3 regions of the Ruminococcus sp. AF17-22AC genome follow, and region 3 is predicted to be linked to each of the others. Evidence: a T-box and tRNA genes for the amino acid it is inferred to sense, from the RefSeq annotation. Region 3 holds a T-box; the other regions hold tRNA genes.
The links. The T-box of region 3 lies ahead of proS (proline--tRNA ligase). A T-box ahead of a tRNA ligase gene usually reads a tRNA of that ligase, here a tRNA-Pro.
Positions count from the first base shown of each region.

Region 1 (3,285 bases), on a different contig from region 3:
AGGCAGACATGATTTTGTAAACGATATTCTGATCCGTTACAAAAATCTCAAGAGAATCTACGGATACAAGACAGATGCTTACTGGAGCAATATTTCTACTGCAGAAGCATACTATCGTACCAACATGGATTTCCTGCGGCATGATATCCGGAATTATTTCTTTAAGCAGGAACCGTCGATCAAGACCAAGATTGACGATCTTCCACCGGCTAAATATAATCCGGGGGCAGTTGTTAAAAACAGTCTTGTTTCAAGCGGATCGATCATCAACGGAACCGTCGAGAATTCTGTTTTGTTTAAGGATGTCTATGTAGGCAACAACTGTGTGATTAAGAACTCTGTGATTCTTAATAATGTTTATATTGGGGACAATACACGTATCGAGAACTGTATTGTTGAGAGCAGGGATACCATTCGTGCGAATTCCTGCTACTGCGGCGAAAACGAGATTAAAATCGTCGTTGAGAAAAATGAGAGATACGCATTATAATGCGAACTCATAAATGCGTATGAAAATGAAAGGGGCAGACACGATGAATATTACAGACGTACGTGTAAGAAAAGTAGCAAAAGAGGGAAAGATGAAAGCAGTTGTTTCTATCACGATTGATGAGGAATTTGTAGTTCATGATATCAAAGTGATCGAAGGCGAAAAAGGACTGTTTATCGCTATGCCGAGCCGCAAGGCCACAGACGGAGAGTACAGAGACATTGCTCATCCGATCAATTCCGGTACGAGAGACATGATCCAGACACTGATCCTCGGCAAATATCAGGAGATGTTGGATGCAGAACCTGCCGAAGCAGTTGAAGCAGCAGAGTAAACCGGAACAGAAGGTATGGGCTGGGATTAAATAAAGAAAATACAAAAACAATAAAATAAAGAGAAGGTATGCCCGGATGGAGAAAATTACTTACAATTGAAGTGAGAGATGTTTCCCGTCCGGGTATTTTTTTCTATGTGGAAAATTATAAATACGATTGGCGTGTTAATACTGACCGGAGGTGCTTGTGTTAGAACGGTGCCGGTATGTTGGCTTTGGTTTGAGTTAGTCATACCAGAATCATCTGATTTCGATGCAGTGACTAGATGAATTTTGATGCTTTTTATGCCAACGCAAAAAAACACCGAAAGCCTTATCTCTAAAGCTTTCGGCGCCCCTGCCAAGTAGTCGAAGTGACAGGATTTGAACCTGCGGCCTCTGCGTCCCGAACGCAGCGCTCTACCAAACTGAGCCACACTTCGTTATTTGATTTTGCTTCGTCGCTTGACGCAAGACATATTATATTATAGTGAAATGCAAATGTCAACAACTTTTTTGAGATTTTTTAAAAAAAATTTAAAAGTACATTCAACACATGTTTTGTCGGTGTTCTTTCTTGCAAACGAGTACATAATACGTTATATTTATATCAAAGATCTGTTCAGGATGATTCGATATGAACATCAGAACAGAAAGGAGTTTTCTCATGATTGATGTAAAAAGTATCAGTACACATTGTACACGGACAGAATTTGTGGGGACCACCGTTCTTGACACGATTGGACTGGTGATTTCCGGAATTGATGATACATTATTAAAAGAAATGAATGTGGGTACCAGGTATCATGCGCTCGGACTTTTCAGCTCAAGGACAGGCGCGGCAGGACAGATCACAGCGATCGATGATGCGGTCAAAGCAACCAATACGGATGTGCTTTCCATCGAATTTCCGCGTGATACCAAAGGCTGGGGTGGCCACGGAAACTATATCGTGATTGGTGGTAATGATGTTTCAGATGTACGGCATGCGATTGAACTGGCACTGGAACTTACAAAGAAAAATGCCGGTGAACTTTATATCAGTGAGTCCGGTCATCTGGAGTTTACTTACTCAGCCAGTGCTGGCGCTGCATTACAGAATGCATTTCATGCAGTTCCCGGTGAAGCATTCGGATTCATGGCGGGTTCCCCGGCTGCAATCGGTCTTGTAATGGCAGATACCGCAATGAAGGCATCAGCAGTAAATATTACCTGCTATATGACACCAAGTATCGGAACCAGTCATTCCAATGAAGTGATCCTTGGTATTTCCGGCGATGCCAGCGCAGTTAAGGCAGCTGTACTTGAGGCACGTCAGGTTGGCCTGGAGCTTCTGATCGGTATGGGTTCATATCCGGAAATCCCCGGTACACCATATCTCTAAAATAACGTAACGCAAAACAGCAGACCTTCATGGTCTGCTGTTTTTATGCCAAAGTGGCAAGTTCTCTGTATATATTAAATTCCCCTTTAGTTTAACTGGTACACATCTGCATACTGTAATCCGAAGCTCAGTGCCTCGCTATGGCTGCCGCAGTAAATATCAACATGTCCATAAGGAGTTCCAAGGTCTTCTACGGTATAAACAGTACCATTGATCAGAAGCTGTGTTCCAAAAGGTACACCAGCCATTGCTACGGTATGTCCTGCTGTTGGCATAACACCGCTTGCTGTTGCATTTCCTGCTGTTCCGCAGCACTGTGCGCAGTTACAATATCCTGTCAGCATAAAGTTTCCAAGGTATGTTCCCTGGCTGGAAGAACCGGAATCGGAAGAACTGCTGTCAGAACTGTCTGAAGATGTGTCCTCAGCGGATGAAGTATCCGCAGATGTATCGTCTGAAGTGCTGCTGTCTTCTGCACCGGATGTATCCTCCGTCGCATCAGAAGATTCAGAGCTGCTATCGTCTGTAGAAATTTCTTCTGCATCTGTTGTCGCTTCCTCAGAACTGTCGCCTTCATCAGCTGCACCAGTATCTTCTGTATCCCGGGCTGCGGCTGAAGCTGCCACAGCCGCTTCAGCCGCAGCTTCCTCTGCTGCACGTTCCTGCTCTGCCTGTTCCATCAACTGTGAAATGCTGCTGTCTGCACTGTTTACCTGTGCCATCAGTGCACTTGCCTCTTCCTGACTTGCACTGATCTGGTTTACATAGGAACTGATATTATCGTTGGTAGTGGATACCAGATTCTGAACTTCCTGCTGCTTGGAGCTTTTTTCTGTAAGAAGATTGCTGATGGAAGTAGATTCTTCCGCCACCTGTGCCTCCTGAGTTTTGATTGCTTCCTGTGTTTCTTCATATTTCTTAAGCATATTTCTGTCATATGTAGAAATAGAAGCGATGTTGCTTGCTTCATTTAAGAAATCTGAAAGGTTGTTCGAAGAAAGAAGGAGCTCAAGCATTGAGCTTCCGCCATTTTCGTACATATATTTAATACGGATCTTCATGGCTTCATACTGATCCTGTGCATCCTGTTTTGCTTTT
Region 1 is NZ_QRXT01000004.1:282,124-285,408, forward strand. Features, by position in the region: gene glgD (glucose-1-phosphate adenylyltransferase subunit GlgD) at 1-490, shown strand, start outside; gene spoVG (septation regulator SpoVG) at 534-824, shown strand; tRNA gene DWW86_RS08590 (tRNA-Pro) at 1,173-1,246, opposite strand; gene pduB (microcompartment protein PduB) at 1,441-2,187, shown strand; gene DWW86_RS08600 (PcsB-like coiled-coil domain-containing protein) at 2,274-3,285, opposite strand, start outside.
Region 1: it encodes a tRNA-Pro, which carries the amino acid that the T-box ahead of proS (proline--tRNA ligase) is inferred to sense. The anticodon was not compared.

Region 2 (3,285 bases), on a different contig from region 3:
AATGATGGAAGAAATATTATTCCATGTATATTGTTTTACAAAAACAGAATTGCATTTAATACAATTGGAGTGGGAACTGTAAGATTTCGTTTTGAATTTCTGGATCATGCAACACAGAATAAAATTTCTCCGAAAGGACATGTGACATTGAAGGATCTGGATGCAGGACAGGGAATTCGTGTTTATGATGGTTGGGGTGTAAATCGGATTTATCTGCGCAAAGGCTATAATTATCTGAAAAAAACAACGGCTATGATTGCAAATGGCGCTGTTTACAATGAGCTGACAAGTCCGGAAGGAGAAGATATTGATACTGATGATGTGAAAGCATGGTGCCAGCTTGACTTTGACGGATACTTTATGCTGAACTGGAATTCTCAGGAGAGCTGGAACAATGAGACGTATCCGCAGAATGCGTTTTTTCTGACAACAGGGAAAACAGTAGGTACATATGAACCGAACCCCAAACCGGAAAAAAGAGTGGGAAATGACGGTGCTGCTTATAACAGTATGACAAAACATGAATCTACGCGGACAGATCCTCCATATGGCATAAAGGAAGGAAAAAATTATGATTATGTGATTGCGCAGAGGCTGATGCCTGGCTCCTACAGCTCTTTTGTTCTGAAAGATACACTGGATTCCTGTCTGAAATTCAGAAGTGGAAGCGTTACAACTTCAGCAGGAAAAGATGTGACATCCAGATTCAGAATTGAGAATACGAAAAATACGATTACATTTACTGCAAACACATCTTATCTGAAAAGTGAAGAGGCATTTAATGATGTGACATACTATTTTCGGATAAAAGTTACAGCCGGAAGTAATACAGTAATAAGTTCGCATAATCATATAAGTCAGAATGGAAGTGCTTATTCGATTGAAAACAAGGCGTCCAGAACAATTGTATCAGATAAAATAAAGGATACGCAGCAGACAAATTCTTCGTGGGTAAAAGGAGAAATTCCGAGAGAAATTCCGGACGGGCAGATTGTGATCACAAAAAGAATCAGAGAGCAGGACATTATATGGGCGCATGGAAATCCTGTTTTTCGATTCTGTGTGACCGGAACAGATGGAAAAGGAATTTCGCATGCATATGAGGATTTTGTGGAGTTTCGTAAGGGTGAATATCCGACAGATAGAGGATATGCGGTGTTGAGCTGTACGTTTTCGACTATTCCGCTGGGAAGGTACACGGTCAGTGAGAAGAAAACTTTACGTTATGTATTTGAAAGTATTACAGCACAGACGGCAAATGTGAGTCTGAATGACCGGACAGGAACAGTAACACTTGACAAAAATAATAAAAAAGCAGCAGTTACATTTACAAATAAAAAGACAAAATATGACAGGTATAGTCATACAGATGTTATACGCAATAAAATCAGTATCCGGCACTGAAACGGATAGAAGAAAGTATAGAGAAAACGGTTGCAAAACCGCAGGCTGCTTGATATAATAATCCTCACCGGGGTATGGCGTAGCTTGGTAGCGCGCACGGCTGGGGGCCGTGAGGTCGCAGGTTCAAATCCTGTTGCCCCGATTGAGGACAGAATGTCGAAAAGCTTTGAGATACAGTTATGTATTTCGAAGCTTTTTACTATATTAAATTAGCCCTGATGCATTGAATTTATGTAAAAGATATATTATAATGTAACATGTGATAGGTTGAGTAACGGACATAATTTCAAAATCACAGAATATGAATCGAAAAAGGAGAAGAGACATGAAACGATTAAAAAAAATCATGGCAATGCTGCTACTCATGCTTCTTGTAGCATCACCGGTTGTTTTAGCAGCATCACAGCCGGTTGAGGTGCAGGCAGCAGCTAAAACGGTACTTAAAAACAAATATTATGGTTACGAAAACGGCAAAAGAGTTCGCAATCAGTGGCGTACAATTAAAGTTGGCAACAGAAGTTTTAGATTTTACTTTGACAAAAATGGCAGAGCATATCATGCAGACAGGAACTATGTAGGAACTACCGGAATTGTTGTAAAAAAAATTAACGGCAGATATTACGGCTTTGACTATCAGGGACACATGATGAAGGGGATTCGTTGTGGAATTACTTCTGAAGATGCAATGCCGGGACTGTATTACTTCAATTCAAATGGTGTGTTTAACAGACAAAAAACAACTGTATACAGAAATGCATCAAAAACATACAAGAACGCAAGACAGATTAAAAAATTACTTGGCAAATACAGTAAAATGCATATCAGCAAAGATTCATGTTTTGGAAACGGCTCTGATGTAACTTATATTTATGGCAGCCTTGCACTGAGTGTGTTCCGTCCGGCAGGAAAGGGAGCAAGTGCTGAAGTTGTAGAAGGTATTATGCAAAGAGATTAAGAAAGAGGAGAAAAATAAATGAAAATGAATAAAAAAATTACCGCAATGATTCTCAGTGCTGTGATCGCAGCAGCTCCGGTGGCAGCTCCGGTTATGGAAGCACAGACAGTTGTAGCAGCTACTACAACCACAAAAACTTTAAAAAATACGTGGAGTAAAGATGGCAGATATTATTACGACCAAAATGGCAGAAAAGTTACCGGTGTAAAGAAAATTGGCAGATATACGTATGTTTTTGCAAAAAACGGCAGACTGGTGACAAACAGACCGTATTACAGATACAATTCCAGAATTTATTATAAAATTGCGAGAAATGGACGTGCGACCAGACTGTCAGCTGTCGAGACACTGGCAGCAATTCGTTATCAGAGATGTGGTAACAACCTGAAAAAGGCATTTAACTGGTCTTCTTCTCTGCGTTATGTAGCAAATTACAGAGTCGCAAGAAAAAATGCAATCTACTATGCTCAGTATGGTTTCCAGAGAGGATGTGGTGACTGTTATGTACAGGCTGCTACATTCTATCAGATGGCAAAAGTTGCAGGATATAATGCAAAATATGTGAGCGGTTATGTGGCAAAAGGTAAAGGTAAAGCGCCACATGCATGGGTTGAAATCAAAATCAGAAACAGAACTTATGTATATGATCCAAACTTCCAGAGTGAGTATGGCAAAAAGGGTTACACCGGATATCAGATCAGATACGGACAGAAGGGAACTCTGAAATATTATAAAACAAAATAAGAGACAGCAGGAGAATTAAAATAATGAAGAAAAAAATTGTAACAGTTTTAATGACAGCAATGCTTGGAAGCAGCATTTTATTTGCACAGACAGCTATGGCAGCAGATACCGCAGAACAGACAGAAGACACTGCAAAAGCAGATGAGACTTCTGAAGAAAAAACAGAAGAATTAAAGACCATC
Region 2 is NZ_QRXT01000006.1:52,086-55,370, forward strand. Features, by position in the region: gene DWW86_RS10310 (isopeptide-forming domain-containing fimbrial protein) at 1-1,404, shown strand, start outside; tRNA gene DWW86_RS10315 (tRNA-Pro) at 1,473-1,546, shown strand; gene DWW86_RS10320 (hypothetical protein) at 1,730-2,359, shown strand; gene DWW86_RS10325 (transglutaminase domain-containing protein) at 2,378-3,103, shown strand; gene DWW86_RS10330 (hypothetical protein) at 3,127-3,285, shown strand, end outside.
Region 2: it encodes a tRNA-Pro, which carries the amino acid that the T-box ahead of proS (proline--tRNA ligase) is inferred to sense. The anticodon was not compared.

Region 3 (3,285 bases):
AGACTGCGAAAAGGGAATCCTGGTATGTGGAACCGGTATTGGTATTTCTATTACTGCCAATAAATTCAAAGGAATCCGTGCAGCACTCTGTTCAGACTGCTTCAGTGCAGAGGCAACACGTCTTCACAACAATGCCAACATTCTTGCAATGGGCGGAAGAGTTGTAGGCCCGGGACTTGCAATTAAGATAGTGGATACATTTTTGAACACTCCGTTCTCAGAGGACGAGCGTCATATTCGTCGCATCGGACAGATTGAGGAAGATACAGATATTACGGATGCATATCCGGAAATTTAAATAAACATATGAATTTTAAATACCGGCCTCCTGCATTTTGTGGGAAGCCGGTATCTGTAAGGGGGATTTTATAATGGCAGTACATATACAGAAAAGAGAGAATTACATTTCCTGGGATGAATACTTTATGGGTGTGGCAATGCTTTCCGGGATGCGTTCAAAAGATCCGAATTCACAGGTAGGAGCGTGCATTGTCAGTGAGGACAATAAGATCCTTTCCATGGGGTACAACGGATTTCCGAAGGGATGTTCTGATGATGAATTTCCGTGGGCGAGAGAAGGTGAGCCACTGGCCACCAAGTATCTGTATGTGACTCACAGTGAACTCAATGCGATTCTGAATTACCGCGGGGGAAGCCTGGAAGGTGCGAAGCTTTATGTATCACTGTTTCCGTGCAACGAATGTGCAAAAGCAATCATTCAGGCAGGAATCAAAACGGTGATCTATGACTGTGACAAATACGAACATACCCCGTCTGTGATCGCATCCAAGCGGATGATGGACGCAGCAGGTGTGCGTTATTACAAATACAAAAGAACCGGAAGAAAGATTGATATTACTGTCTGAAAACATTTCGGCAGGATTCTGCGAATCAGCCCCTTGACATCGACGGATATTTCGCATAAAATATATAGCAAATGTGCCAGGCTTAAGGTTTCGGCACACATACCCGGCGATGATGAGAATAGTACATGAGGAGCAATCTCAGAGAGGGATCTGCATGGTGGAAGGATCCTGTGCGTGAATCATGGAACCGGCCTCGGAGCTCTGTACAACTGAAGTACAGCGTAGATCCGGCGTTAAAGGATATTGAGAGAGTAATTGTTATTTTAATTGCTAATTAGGGTGGTACCGCCGAAGTCCTTCGGTCCCTTTACCGGGATCAGAGGACTTTTTTTATTGCCTCTGATCTGACAAAAGAACCATTCAGAAAAGGAGAAAGAACTATGGCAAAGAAATTAGTAGAAGCCATCACTTCCATGGAGGAAGATTTTGCACAGTGGTATACGGATGTTGTAAAAAAAGCAGAGCTGTGCGGCTACACAAGTGTAAAAGGATGCATGGCAATTAAACCGGCAGGTTATGCAATCTGGGAAAACATCCAGCATGAACTTGACCGCAGATTCAAAGAGACAGGTGTACAGAATGTATACATGCCGATGTTTATTCCGGAATCTCTTCTGCAGAAAGAAAAAGACCACGTAGAAGGTTTTGCACCGGAAGTAGCATGGGTAACGCATGGTGGACTGAATGAACTTCAGGAACGTCTCTGTGTACGTCCGACTTCTGAAACTCTGTTCTGTGATTTCTATCAGAAAGATATCCAGTCCCACAGAGATCTGCCGAAAGTATACAATCAGTGGTGTTCCGTAGTGCGCTGGGAAAAAACAACACGTCCGTTCCTTCGTTCCAGAGAGTTCCTGTGGCAGGAAGGACATACTGCTCATGCAACGGCAGAAGAAGCGGAAGAGAGAACAATCCAGATGCTGAATCTGTATGCCGATTTCTGTGAAGAAGTTCTTGCAATTCCGGTTATCAAAGGCCAGAAAACAGACAAAGAAAAATTTGCAGGTGCGGTAGCTACGTATACGATCGAATCCCTGATGCATGACGGTAAGGCACTTCAGTCCGGTACCAGCCATAACTTCGGTGACGGATTTGCAAAAGCATTTGGTATTCAGTACACAGATAAGGATAACACTCTGAAATATGTACACCAGACATCATGGGGAATGACAACACGTATGATCGGTGCGATCATCATGGTTCATGGTGACAACAGCGGACTTGTCCTGCCTCCGAGAATTGCTCCGACACAGGCAGTGATCATCCCAATCCAGCAGCGTAAAGAAGGAGTCCTGGAAAAAGCAGACGAACTGTTTGCAGCACTGAAAGCAGCAGGCATCCGTGTTAAAGTGGACGATACCGACAGAAGTCCGGGATTCAAATTTGCAGAGCAGGAAATGCGTGGTATTCCGATTCGTATCGAATGTGGACCGAAGGATATCGAGAACGGACAGGCTGTAATCTGCCGTCGTGATACAAGAGAAAAATATGTGGTTTCCTTCGATGAGCTGGCTTCCAAAGTTCAGGAAGTTCTTGATCTCATGCAGAAAGAAATGCTGGAACGTGCACGTGCGCATCGTGACGCTCATACTTATGTTGCAACAAATTACGAAGAATTCAAAGATACCATCAATAACAAACCGGGATTTGTCAAAGCTATGTGGTGTGGAAATCGCGAATGCGAAGACAAGATCAAAGAAGATGTACAGGCAACATCCAGATGTATGCCATTTGAGCAGGAACATTTAAGTGATGTCTGCGTATGCTGCGGAAAACCGGCGAAGAAGATGGTTTACTGGGGAAGAGCATACTAATATGAAATTAACGATTCCTTCCAATGCGGAAAAAATACTGCACATTTTAGAGGAAAACGGTTATGAAGCCTATGTGGTCGGCGGCTGTGTGCGGGATTCTATCCTGGGACGTACACCAGATGACTGGGATATTACGACTTCGGCATCGCCGGAGCAGGTAAAAGAGCTTTTTCACCGCACAGTGGATACCGGGCTGCAGCATGGCACCGTAACTGTACTGATGGACAAAGAAGGCTATGAAGTGACGACTTACCGCGTGGATGGTGACTATGAAGACGGCCGCCATCCGAAGCAGGTGATGTTTACTTCGAGCCTTGAAGAAGACCTGAAACGACGTGATTTTACGATCAATGCGATGGCGTATCATCCGGTAAGAGGTCTGGTCGATCTTTTTCACGGAATGGAAGACATGCAGGCGAAGATCATCCGCTGCGTCGGAGATCCGATGGAACGCTTCCGTGAAGATGCGCTTCGCATTCTCCGTGCGGTACGTTTTTCTGCACAGTTGGGATTTACGATTGAAAAAGAAACAAAGAGCGGTATTCGTGCACTGGCACCAAATCTGAAGTGTGTCAGCGCAGAAAGAATCCAGACTGAACTTGTGA
Region 3 is NZ_QRXT01000005.1:138,769-142,053, reverse strand. Features, by position in the region: gene rpiB (ribose 5-phosphate isomerase B) at 1-298, shown strand, start outside; gene DWW86_RS09300 (deoxycytidylate deaminase) at 372-866, shown strand; T-box leader at 967-1,176, shown strand; gene proS (proline--tRNA ligase) at 1,247-2,680, shown strand; gene DWW86_RS09290 (CCA tRNA nucleotidyltransferase) at 2,682-3,285, shown strand, end outside.